Regions from separate parts of the Microbispora sp. NBC_01389 genome, predicted to be linked through region 2. Evidence: predicted binding sites of a transcription regulator. Region 2 holds the regulator's gene; each other region holds the start of a gene.
The links. Region 2 encodes HrcA, which represses chaperone genes, less so after heat shock. Its sites were predicted from a motif close to TTGGCACTCTCNNNNNGAGAGTGCCAA; they were not measured.
Positions count from the first base shown of each region.

Region 1: a site for HrcA is predicted at 1,461-1,487, ahead of groL (chaperonin GroEL). Genes of this name have one in related genera too.
Region 3: a site for HrcA is predicted at 1,420-1,446, ahead of groES (co-chaperone GroES). Genes of this name have one in related genera too.

Region 1 is NZ_CP109552.1:1,296,052-1,299,324, forward strand. It holds gene groL (chaperonin GroEL) at 1-1,352, opposite strand, end outside; gene OG344_RS05695 (cold-shock protein) at 1,669-1,869, opposite strand; gene OG344_RS05700 (MoaD/ThiS family protein) at 2,126-2,401, opposite strand; gene thrC (threonine synthase) at 2,447-3,273, opposite strand, start outside.
Region 2 is NZ_CP109552.1:4,341,059-4,344,331, forward strand. It holds gene hemW (radical SAM family heme chaperone HemW) at 1-395, shown strand, start outside; gene OG344_RS19565 (DUF3097 domain-containing protein) at 392-1,207, opposite strand; gene hrcA (heat-inducible transcriptional repressor HrcA) at 1,384-2,397, shown strand; gene dnaJ (molecular chaperone DnaJ) at 2,398-3,273, shown strand, end outside.
Region 3 is NZ_CP109552.1:3,090,692-3,093,964, forward strand. It holds gene OG344_RS14145 (THUMP-like domain-containing protein) at 1-468, opposite strand, end outside; gene OG344_RS14150 (MarR family winged helix-turn-helix transcriptional regulator) at 513-1,028, opposite strand; gene groES (co-chaperone GroES) at 1,533-1,847, shown strand; gene groL (chaperonin GroEL) at 1,920-3,273, shown strand, end outside.

The DNA.
Region 1 (3,273 bases), 3.0 Mb from region 2:
TTCAGCGGCTCCTCGAGCGCCTTGCGGACGATCGCCGCGCCGGTCGCCTCGTCGCCGTTGACCTCGAGCTTGTCGAACGCGTTGGCGCCGGCCTGCAGCAGGGCCACGCCGCCGCCGGGGACGATGCCCTCCTCGACCGCGGCCTTGGCGTTGCGGACGGCGTCCTCGATGCGGTGCTTGCGCTCCTTGAGCTCGACCTCGGTCGCCGCGCCGGCCTTGATGACGGCGACGCCGCCGGCCAGCTTGGCGAGACGCTCCTGGAGCTTCTCGCGGTCGTAGTCGGAGTCGGTGCGGTCGATCTCGGCGCGGATCTCGTTCACGCGGCCGGAGATCTGCTCGGCGTCACCGGCGCCGTCGACGATCGTGGTCTCGTCCTTGGTGATGACGATCTTGCGGGCGCGGCCGAGCAGGTCGAGGGTGGCGTTCTCCAGCTTGAGACCGACCTCCTCGGAGATGACCTGGCCGCCGGTCAGGATCGCGATGTCCTGCAGCATGGCCTTGCGGCGGTCGCCGAAGCCGGGGGCCTTGACGGCCACGGACTTGAACAGGCCGCGGATCTTGTTGACGACCAGGGTCGCCAGGGCCTCGCCCTCGACGTCCTCCGCGAGGAGGACCAGCGGCTTGCCGGACTGCACGACCTTGTCGAGCAGCGGGAGCAGGTCCTTGTTCGCCGAGATCTTCTGGTTGGCGATGAGGATGTAGGCGTCCTCGAAGACCGCCTCCATGCGCTCGGGGTCGGTCACGAAGTAGCCGGACACGTAGCCCTTGTCGAAGCGCATGCCCTCGGTGAGCTCCAGCTCCAGACCGAAGGTGTTGCTCTCCTCGACGGTGATGACGCCTTCCTTGCCCACCTTGTCCATCGCCTCGGCGATGAGCGCGCCGATCTCCGGGTCGGCGGCGGAGATGGAGGCGGTGGAGGCGATCTGCTCCTTGGTCTCCACGTCCTTGGCGAGCTTCGACAGCTCCTCGCTGACGCGCTCGACGGCGGCCTCGATGCCCTTCTTCAGGGACATCGGGTTGGCGCCGGCGGCGACGTTGCGCAGGCCCTCGCGGACCAGCGCCTGGGCGAGCACGGTGGCCGTCGTCGTGCCGTCACCGGCGACGTCGTCGGTCTTCTTCGCGACTTCCTTGACGAGCTCGGCGCCGATCTTCTCCCACGGGTCCTCGAGCTCGATCTCCTTGGCGATGGAGACACCGTCGTTGGTGATCGTGGGGGCGCCCCACTTCTTCTCCAGCACGACGTTGCGGCCCTTGGGGCCGAGGGTCACCTTCACGGCGTCGGCGAGCTGGTTCATACCGCGCTCGAGACCGCGCCGGGCGTCCTCGTTGAACGCGATCATCTTGGCTGCCATAAGGCTTAGACCTCCCAGTAGCAGGGTGTCTTCAACGGACCGAGCCGACGCCCGCGACGGCGTGGACCCGCTATCCCTGCGCGAGCCCCATCGCCCCGATCCCGGTTGTTGTCACTCTCGACCTCAGAGTGCCAAACAAGTATTTAGCACTCTACCCCCGAGAGTGCAAGCGGAAGCCACCCTGACCAGCTTGGACGGGGTTCCCGAACACCCGGACGAACACCGGCAAGCACGGACGAACACCGGCAGGCGCGGACGAGCCGAAGGCCCGGTCCGCGGAACCGCGGACCGGGCCTTCAATGGTCGCTTGACGGGATCAGACGGATCGTACGGCCTCCGCCTGCGGGCCCTTCTGCCCCTGCGTGATGTCGAACTCCACCCGCTGACCCTGCTCGAGGGCCTTGTAGCCGTCCATCATGATTGCCGAGTAATGGACGAACACATCCTTCCCACCGTCTACCGCGATGAAGCCGTAGCCCTTGTCCGCGTTAAACCATTTGACGGTGCCCTGCGCCACTTCCGACTCCTCTTGCTGGGCTGGGGACCACACCCAAGAAGCCCCCGGTTTCGTCGATCGTCTTCGACCATACCCGTGTCAAGGCGTAGAACAACAGAGTCAATCCGCAAACTACTACGTCGCGTTCGCTCAAAGCGGTACAGACGATTATTCACTTTTCCACCGAAAGGTTGAGCGCTTCACCACTCGCCGCGGCGACGTCCCACTTCCCCGGTGAAAGAAGCGCATGTCAGGTGCCCGGCGGCGGTGTCGCGGCTCAGCCCCCGGCGACGGCGGGGATGACCGAAATCTGTACCCCGTCCGGCGTGGCGGTGTCCAGCCCATCGGCGAAACGGACGTCCTCTTCTCCGACATAGACGTTGACAAAACGCCGAATCTTGCCCGTCTCATCCAGGATTCGACCTCCGATGCCCGGATAGTCCGCATCCAGCTTCTGCAGGACGTCGCGGAGCGTTCCCCCCTCCCCGCTTACCTCCGCGACGCCGTTGGTGTACGTCCGTAGAATCGTCGGAATCCGCACGGAAACGCTCATTGCTCACTCGCTTTCGTTGCTGCCGATGGGCCTGTGATAACGCTTTCAGTCGGCGAATGCCGCACGGAAGGCGCCGAGGGAGGGACGGATGACCGCGGACGGACGGGCCTGCGCGGCCACGGCGTCAAGTGTCTTGAGACCGTCGCCGGTGTTCAGGACGACGGTTTCGGCCTCGGGATCGAGGCGGCCCTCGCGCACGAGCTTGCGCAGCACGCCGACCGTGACGCCGCCCGCGGTCTCGGCGAAGACGCCCTCGGTCCTGGCCAGCAGGCGGATCGCCTCGACCACCTCGCCGTCGTTCACGTCCTCCACCGCGCCGCCCGTACGGCGGGCGATGTCGAGCACGTACGGACCGTCCGCCGGGTTGCCGATGGCCAGCGACTTGGCGATGGTGTCGGGCTTGACCGGCTGCACCACGTCCTGCCCGGCCTTGAACGCGCGGGAGACCGGCGAGCAGCCCTCGGCCTGCGCGCCGAAGATCCGGTACGGCCGCTCCTCGACCAGGCCCAGCTTGATCAGCTCGCGGAAGCCCTTGTCGATCTTCGTGAGCTGCGAGCCGGAGGCCACCGGGACGACGATCTGCTCGGGCAGCCGCCAGCCGAGCTGCTCGGCGATCTCGTACGCCAGCGTCTTGGAACCCTCGGCGTAGTAGGGCCGGAGGTTGACGTTGACGAATCCCCACTTCTCGCCCAGCTCGTCGCCGATGAGCTCGGAGCAGAAGCGGTTCACGTCGTCGTAGGTGCCGTCGATGCCGACCAGCCGGCCGCCGTACACCGCGGCCATGGTGACCTTGGCCGCCTCCAGGTCGGCGGGGATGAACACGCAGGAGTCCAGCCCGGCCCTGGCCGCCGCGGCGCCCACCGCGCCGGCGA
Region 2 (3,273 bases):
GAGACGAGGCCCGCTGCCGCCACAACCTGCTCTACTGGACCGGCGGCGACTGGTGGGGGGTCGGCCCGGGGGCGCACAGCCACGTCGGCGGCACCCGCTGGTGGAACGTCAAGCATCCCGTGGCGTACGCCGCCCGCCTGGCGGACGGAGCCTCGCCGGCGCACGCCCGCGAGGTGCTCACGGCGGAGGACCGGGCCGTCGAGCGCGTCATGCTGGAGCTGCGCCTCGCCTCGGGCTTCCCGCTCGCCGACCTCGCCCCCGAGGCGCGTACGGCCTGTGCGCGGGCGCTGGGAGGCGGGCTGCTGGAGACCGAGGCGTTCAAGGCGGGCCGGGCCGTGCTCACGCTGCGCGGCCGGCTCCTCGCCGACGCCGTCGTACGCGACCTGACCCCCTAATCCGCCTGGTCCGGGGCCGTGACGAAGTCGATGAGTTCTTCCACGCGGCCGAGGAGTTCGGGCTCCAGGTCGGCGTAGGTCGTGACGCGGCCGAGGATGTGCCGCCACGCCTCCTGGGGGTCCATCCGCCAGCCCAGGGCGGCGATCACGCCCTCCTTCCACGGCACGCCGCGCGGCACGTCCGGCCACGCCGTGATGCCGAGCGCCCGGGGCTTGACCGCCTGCCAGATGTCCACGAAGGGGTGCCCGGCGACGAGCACGTCCGCGCCGGAGACCCGGGCGGCGATGCGGCTCTCCTTGGAGCCGGGCACCAGGTGGTCCACGAGCACGCCCAGCCGCCTGCCCGGCTCCGGGCCGAACTCCTCGACGATCGCGGGCAGATCGTCGACGCCCTCCAGGAACTCGACGACGACCCCCTCCACGCGCAGGTCGTGGCCCCAGATCTGCTCGACCAGCGCGGCGTCGTGGACGCCCTCGACGTAGATGCGGCTCTCCTTGGCGACCTGGGCGCGCAGCCCCCCGACCGCGATCGACCCGGAGGCGCTCCGCAGCGGGCCGGACGGCCGGGCCTTCGGACGGACGAGCGTCACCGGCCTGCCGTCGAGGAGGAACCCGGCGGGGGTCAGCGGGAACACCCGCCGCCGCCCGAAGCGGTCCTCCAGCGTGACGGCCTCCTTGTCGCAGTCCACCACCGCGCCGCAGAAGCGGCCCTCGGCGTCCTCGACCACGAGGCCGGGCTCGGCCGGGATCTCGGGGATCTGCCCCCGCCGTGGCCGCCGCCAGTCTCCGGAAAGCACGTCCCGCCCGTACATGCGGGGAACGCTAGCAAATCCCGGGCCGCCGGCTCGCCCGATGCGCCCGCAATCACGTCGCGTTGCCCCTGATCGTCTCCTCGTTATCGCACGCCGAGCGGTCGTAGCCGTACACTTGGCACTCGGGAACACAGAGTGCCAAGGTCGGTGTTTCCGAGGTACAGGGAGGTGACACATTGCTCGACGACCGCAAGCTCGCCGTCCTGCGCGCCATCGTCGAGGACTACGTGTCCACCAATGAGCCGGTGGGGTCCAAGGCCCTGGCGGACAGGCACAACCTCGGCGTCTCCCCGGCGACCATCCGCAACGACATGGCGGCGCTGGAGGAGCAGGGCTACATCACGCAGCCGCACACCAGCGCCGGGCGGGTCCCCACCGACAAGGGATACCGCCTGTTCGTCGACCGGCTGTCGCAGATCAAGCCCTTGTCCGGGGCGGAGCGCAGGGCCATCGAGACGTTCCTCGCCGGGGCGGTCGACCTCGACGAGATCGTCATGCGCACGGTGCGGCTGCTCGCGCAGCTCACCCGGCAGGTGGCCGTGGTGCAGTATCCCTCGCTCACCCGGTCGTCGGTCCGCCACGTGGAGATCGTTCCGCTGGCGGAGCGCCGGGTCATGCTGGTGCTGATCACCAACACCGGGCGGGTGGAGCAGCGGGTGGTCGATCTGCCCGAGGCGCTCGCCGAGGACCGGATCGCGAACCTGCGCTCCGTGCTGAACGGCTGCCTCGACGGGTGCTGGCTCTCGCAGGTGCCCGAGACCGTGGCCGGCATTCCCGAACGGCTGCCGCCGGAGGAGAGACCGGTGGTGGCGACCATCATGTCCGTGCTCCTGGAGACGCTCGTCGAGCGGCACGAGGAGAAGATCGTCTTCGGCGGTACGGCCAATCTGGCGGGCGCCGACTTCAGCGTGGGCCTGCGCGACGTGCTTGAGGCGTTGGAGGAGCAGGTCGTGCTCATGCGCCTGCTGGGCGAGACCGGCGGGCTGTCCGAACTCACCGTCAGAATCGGATCCGAGAACCCCTACAGCGGGCTGCGCGGCACCTCTATCGTGGCCGCCGGATACGGTTCGGGCGACAAGGAACTGGCCCGGCTGGGAGTGCTGGGCCCGACACGAATGGACTATCCGGTGACGATGGGTGCGGTGCGCGCTGTCGCGCGGTACGTGGGCCAGATCCTGGCGGGGTCATAAGTGTCCAACGACTACTACGCGACCCTTGGCGTCCGGCGCGACGCCAGCCAGGAAGAGATCAAGAAGGCGTATCGCCGTCTCGCCCGGGAGCTGCATCCGGACGTGAACCCCGACCCGGAGACCCAGGAGCGGTTCAAGGAGATCAACCAGGCGTACGAGGTGCTGTCCGACGCGGGCAAGCGCCGCATGTACGACATGGGCGCCGATCCGTTCGCGAGTGGCGGCGGGCCGGCCGGGGCGGGCGGCTTCGGCGCGGGCTTCCCCTTCAGCGACATCATGGACGCCTTCTTCGGTTCCGCCGGCGGCGCGCGGGGTCCCCGCTCACGCGCCCGCCGGGGCCGCAACGCCACCATCCGGGTCGAGCTGGACCTCGCGGAGTCCGCCTTCGGCACCACGCGCGAGATCGTTGTCGACACGGCCGTGGTCTGCGACGTCTGCCAGGGCTCCGGGGCCGCGTCGGGCACCCACCCCGACACCTGCGACATGTGTCACGGGCGGGGCGAGGTCTCACAGGTCACCCGCTCGTTCCTGGGCCAGGTCATGACGTCCCGCCCCTGCCCTCAGTGCGGCGGGTACGGCAGCGTGATCCGGCACCCCTGCATTGAGTGCTCGGGCGAGGGACGGGTCCGGACCCGGCGCACGATCAAGGTGCGGATCCCGGCCGGCGTCGAGGACGGCACGCACATCCAGCTCGCGGGCGAGGGCGAGGTCGGGCCGGGCGGAGGCCCTCCGGGCGACCTGTTCCTGGAGATCGTCGAGCGGCCGCACCAGATCTTCGAACGCCGCGGCGACGACCTCCACTGCACCGTCCAGATCCCCATGACCGCCGCCGCGCTCGGCACCGTCCTGTCGGTCGACACGCTCGACGGCGCGGAG
Region 3 (3,273 bases), 1.3 Mb from region 2:
GCGGGCCAGCGCGAGCAGGTCGCCGCCGATGCCGCAGCATACGTCGAGCACCCGCGGCCCCTCCGGGGCCTCCACGCCTCCGGTCAGGCCCTCCGGGACTCCGGCAGGTCCCACGCCGGTCGGCCCCGCTCCGGTGACTCCGGGCCCGGCGGCCCCGATCCCGGCGGCCCCGATCCTGGCGGCCCTGATCCTGGCGGCGCGGTGGGCGGCGACCTCGGGCCGGGTGGCCTGCTCCAGCCCGTGCGGGGTGAAGTACATGACGGCGGCGTCGGCGCCGAACTTGACCTCGGCACGCCGCCGCAGCGACGCCTGCGTGAGCGCCGCGGCGGCGAGCTCGGGGGAGTGGGATCGGCGCAGCGCGCTCGCGGCCGCCACCGGGTCCGCGCCGTCGGCGAGGATCCGCACGGCGTCGTCCAGGGCCGCGCGCCCGGCGGGCGCGAACAGCATGCGCAGGGTGTCCAGATCCACGCCCGCGACGCTACCGCCTCCGCGCCCCACCTCACGGCAGGCGATCAGTGGGAACGGACGTCGCCGAGTGAGGTGAGCAGTTTGCAGAGCAGGACAGACAGCTGCTCCCTGTCTCCGGGGGTGAGGCCGGAGAGCAGCCGGTTCTCGTCGGCCACGTGGCCCTCCAGCAGTTCGTCGACCACCGCGCGGCCCTCGTCCGTGAGAGTGATCATGACCATGCGGCGGTTCGACGGCGCGGTCTCGCGATGCACCAGGCCCTTCGCCACCAGGCGGTCCACGCGGTTGGTGAGGGCGGCGGAGCTGACCATCGCGGCGGTGGCGAGGTCGCCCATGCAGAGCCGGTGATCGGCGTTGGCGCGCAGGAGCGTGGCGAGCACATCGAACTCCCACGGCTCCAGATCATGCCGGGCGAAGTAGTCCTTGACGCCCCTGTCCAGCAGCCGGGACGCCCGGGAGATCCGCCCGGCCACCCCCAGCGCCGCACAGTCCACGTCCGGACGCGCCCGGGCCCAGCCGCCGAGGATCTGCTCGACGGCGTCGTTCAACAGGGTCTGGTTCATAGCGCACGCGGCCGCGGGTCCGCCGCTCCTCCGGTCTCCATGATAGCGCTCACTTTGACGTTTAAATGTCAGTGAGGCATGCCCTGACCTCTTCGGAGTCCGCTCCGGTCCGTACGCCCGCGCACGGGGTGCGCGGCCCTCTTCCCGATCGCGGCCCGCCGGGAGCGCCGCGGCGGCGGCGGGGGTGCGGTGGCAGGGTGGGGTGGCGGGGATGCGGTGGCAGGGTGGGGTGGCGGGGATGCGGTGGCAGGGTGGGATGCCTGGGCGGGATGGTGACGCGCGGGCGGCGGAGGGCTGAACGGGGGGTCTCGGACGCGTTGCCGGGAGGTGGGTCTGACCTGCGGGGCGAGTTCGTGTTGACTGTCACGCGCCACTTGCATACTGTTTCGTGTTGGCACTCTGCCATTGAGAGTGCCAACAGCGACGAGACAGGTCTGACACCCGCGACGGCAGGCCGCTGGTCGCCTCTTCAGCTCATTCATCGCAATCTGAAGGGGAGGTCCGATCGTGACGACCGCCACCAAGGTTCCCGTTAAGCCGCTCGGCGACCGCATCGTGGTCCAGCCGCTTGAGGCCGAGCAGACCACCGCCTCCGGCCTGGTCATCCCGGACACCGCCAAGGAGAAGCCGCAGGAGGGCCGCGTGCTCGCTGTGGGCCCGGGCAACTGGGACGAGGACGGCGAGAAGCGCATTCCGCTCGACGTCAAGGAGGGCGACGTCGTCCTCTACAGCAAGTACGGCGGCACCGAGGTCAAGTACGGCGGCGAGGAGTACCTGGTGCTCTCGGCTCGCGACGTGCTCGCCATCATCGAGAAGTAGTAGGCCGCGCAAGCCATGAGGAGCCCCGGGTCCACGTGCCCGGGGCTCCGACGTGCTCACAAGGAGACCTGAATGCCGAAGATCCTGGAGTTCGAAGAGGACGCGCGGCGCGCTCTCGAGCGTGGTGTGAACGCTCTCGCCGACGCCGTCAAGGTGACCCTCGGCCCGCGCGGCCGCAACGTCGTCATCGACAAGAAGTTCGGTGCCCCGACGATCACGAACGACGGTGTCACCATCGCTCGCGAGGTCGAGCTGGAGAAGCCGTACGAGAACCTTGGCGCCCAGCTCGCCAAGGAGGTGGCGACCAAGACCAACGACGTCGCGGGTGACGGCACCACCACCGCGACCGTCCTGGCCCAGGCCATGGTCCGCGAGGGCCTGCGCAACGTGGCGGCCGGCGCCCAGCCGCTGTCGCTCAAGCGCGGCATCGACAAGGCCGCCCAGGCCGTCAGCGAGCGGCTGCTCGCCAGCGCCCGCCACGTCGAGGACAAGAAGGAGATCGCCAACGTCGCGACGATCTCCGCGCAGGACGCGAAGATCGGCGGCCTGATCGCCGAGGCGTTCGACAAGGTGGGCAAGGACGGGGTCATCACCGTCGAAGAGTCCAACGCGATGGGCCTGGAGCTGGAGTTCACCGAGGGCCTCCAGTTCGACAAGGGCTACCTGTCGCACTACATGGTCACCGACCCCGAGCGCATGGAGTCGGTGCTCGAGGAGCCGTACGTCCTGATCCACCAGGGCAAGATCGCCTCCATCGCCGACTTCCTCCCGCTGCTGGAGAAGATCGCCCAGACCAAGCGGCAGCTTCTGGTCATCGCCGAGGACGTCGAGGGCGAGGCCCTGGCCGTCCTGGTGACCAACAAGATCCGGGGCACCTTCACCTCCGTGGCCGTCAAGGCTCCGGGCTTCGGCGACCGCCGCAAGGCCATGCTGCAGGACATCGCCACCCTCACGGGCGGCCAGGTCGTCAGCGAGGAGATCGGCCTGAAGCTGGAGCACGTGGGCCTGGAGGTCCTCGGCACGGCCCGCCGCATCGTGGTCAACAAGGACACCACCACGGTCGTCGACGGCGCCGGTGACGCCCAGGCGATCGAGGACCGCATCCGCGAGATCAAGATCGCGATCGAGCAGTCCGACTCCGACTGGGACCGCGAGAAGCTCCAGGAGCGCCTCGCCAAGCTCGCCGGCGGTGTCTGCGTGCTGCGTGTCGGCGCCGCGACCGAGGTGGAGCTGAAGGAGAAGAAGCACCGCCTGGAGGACGCGATCTCCGCGACCCGCGCCGCGATCGAGGAGGGCATCGTCTCCGGTGGCGGCTCCGCGCTCGTGCACGTGTCCAAGGACCTCGACAACCTCGGCCTGACCGGCGACGAGGCCACCGGCGTCTCGATCGTCCGCAAGGCCCTGGTCGAACCGGCCCGCTGGATCG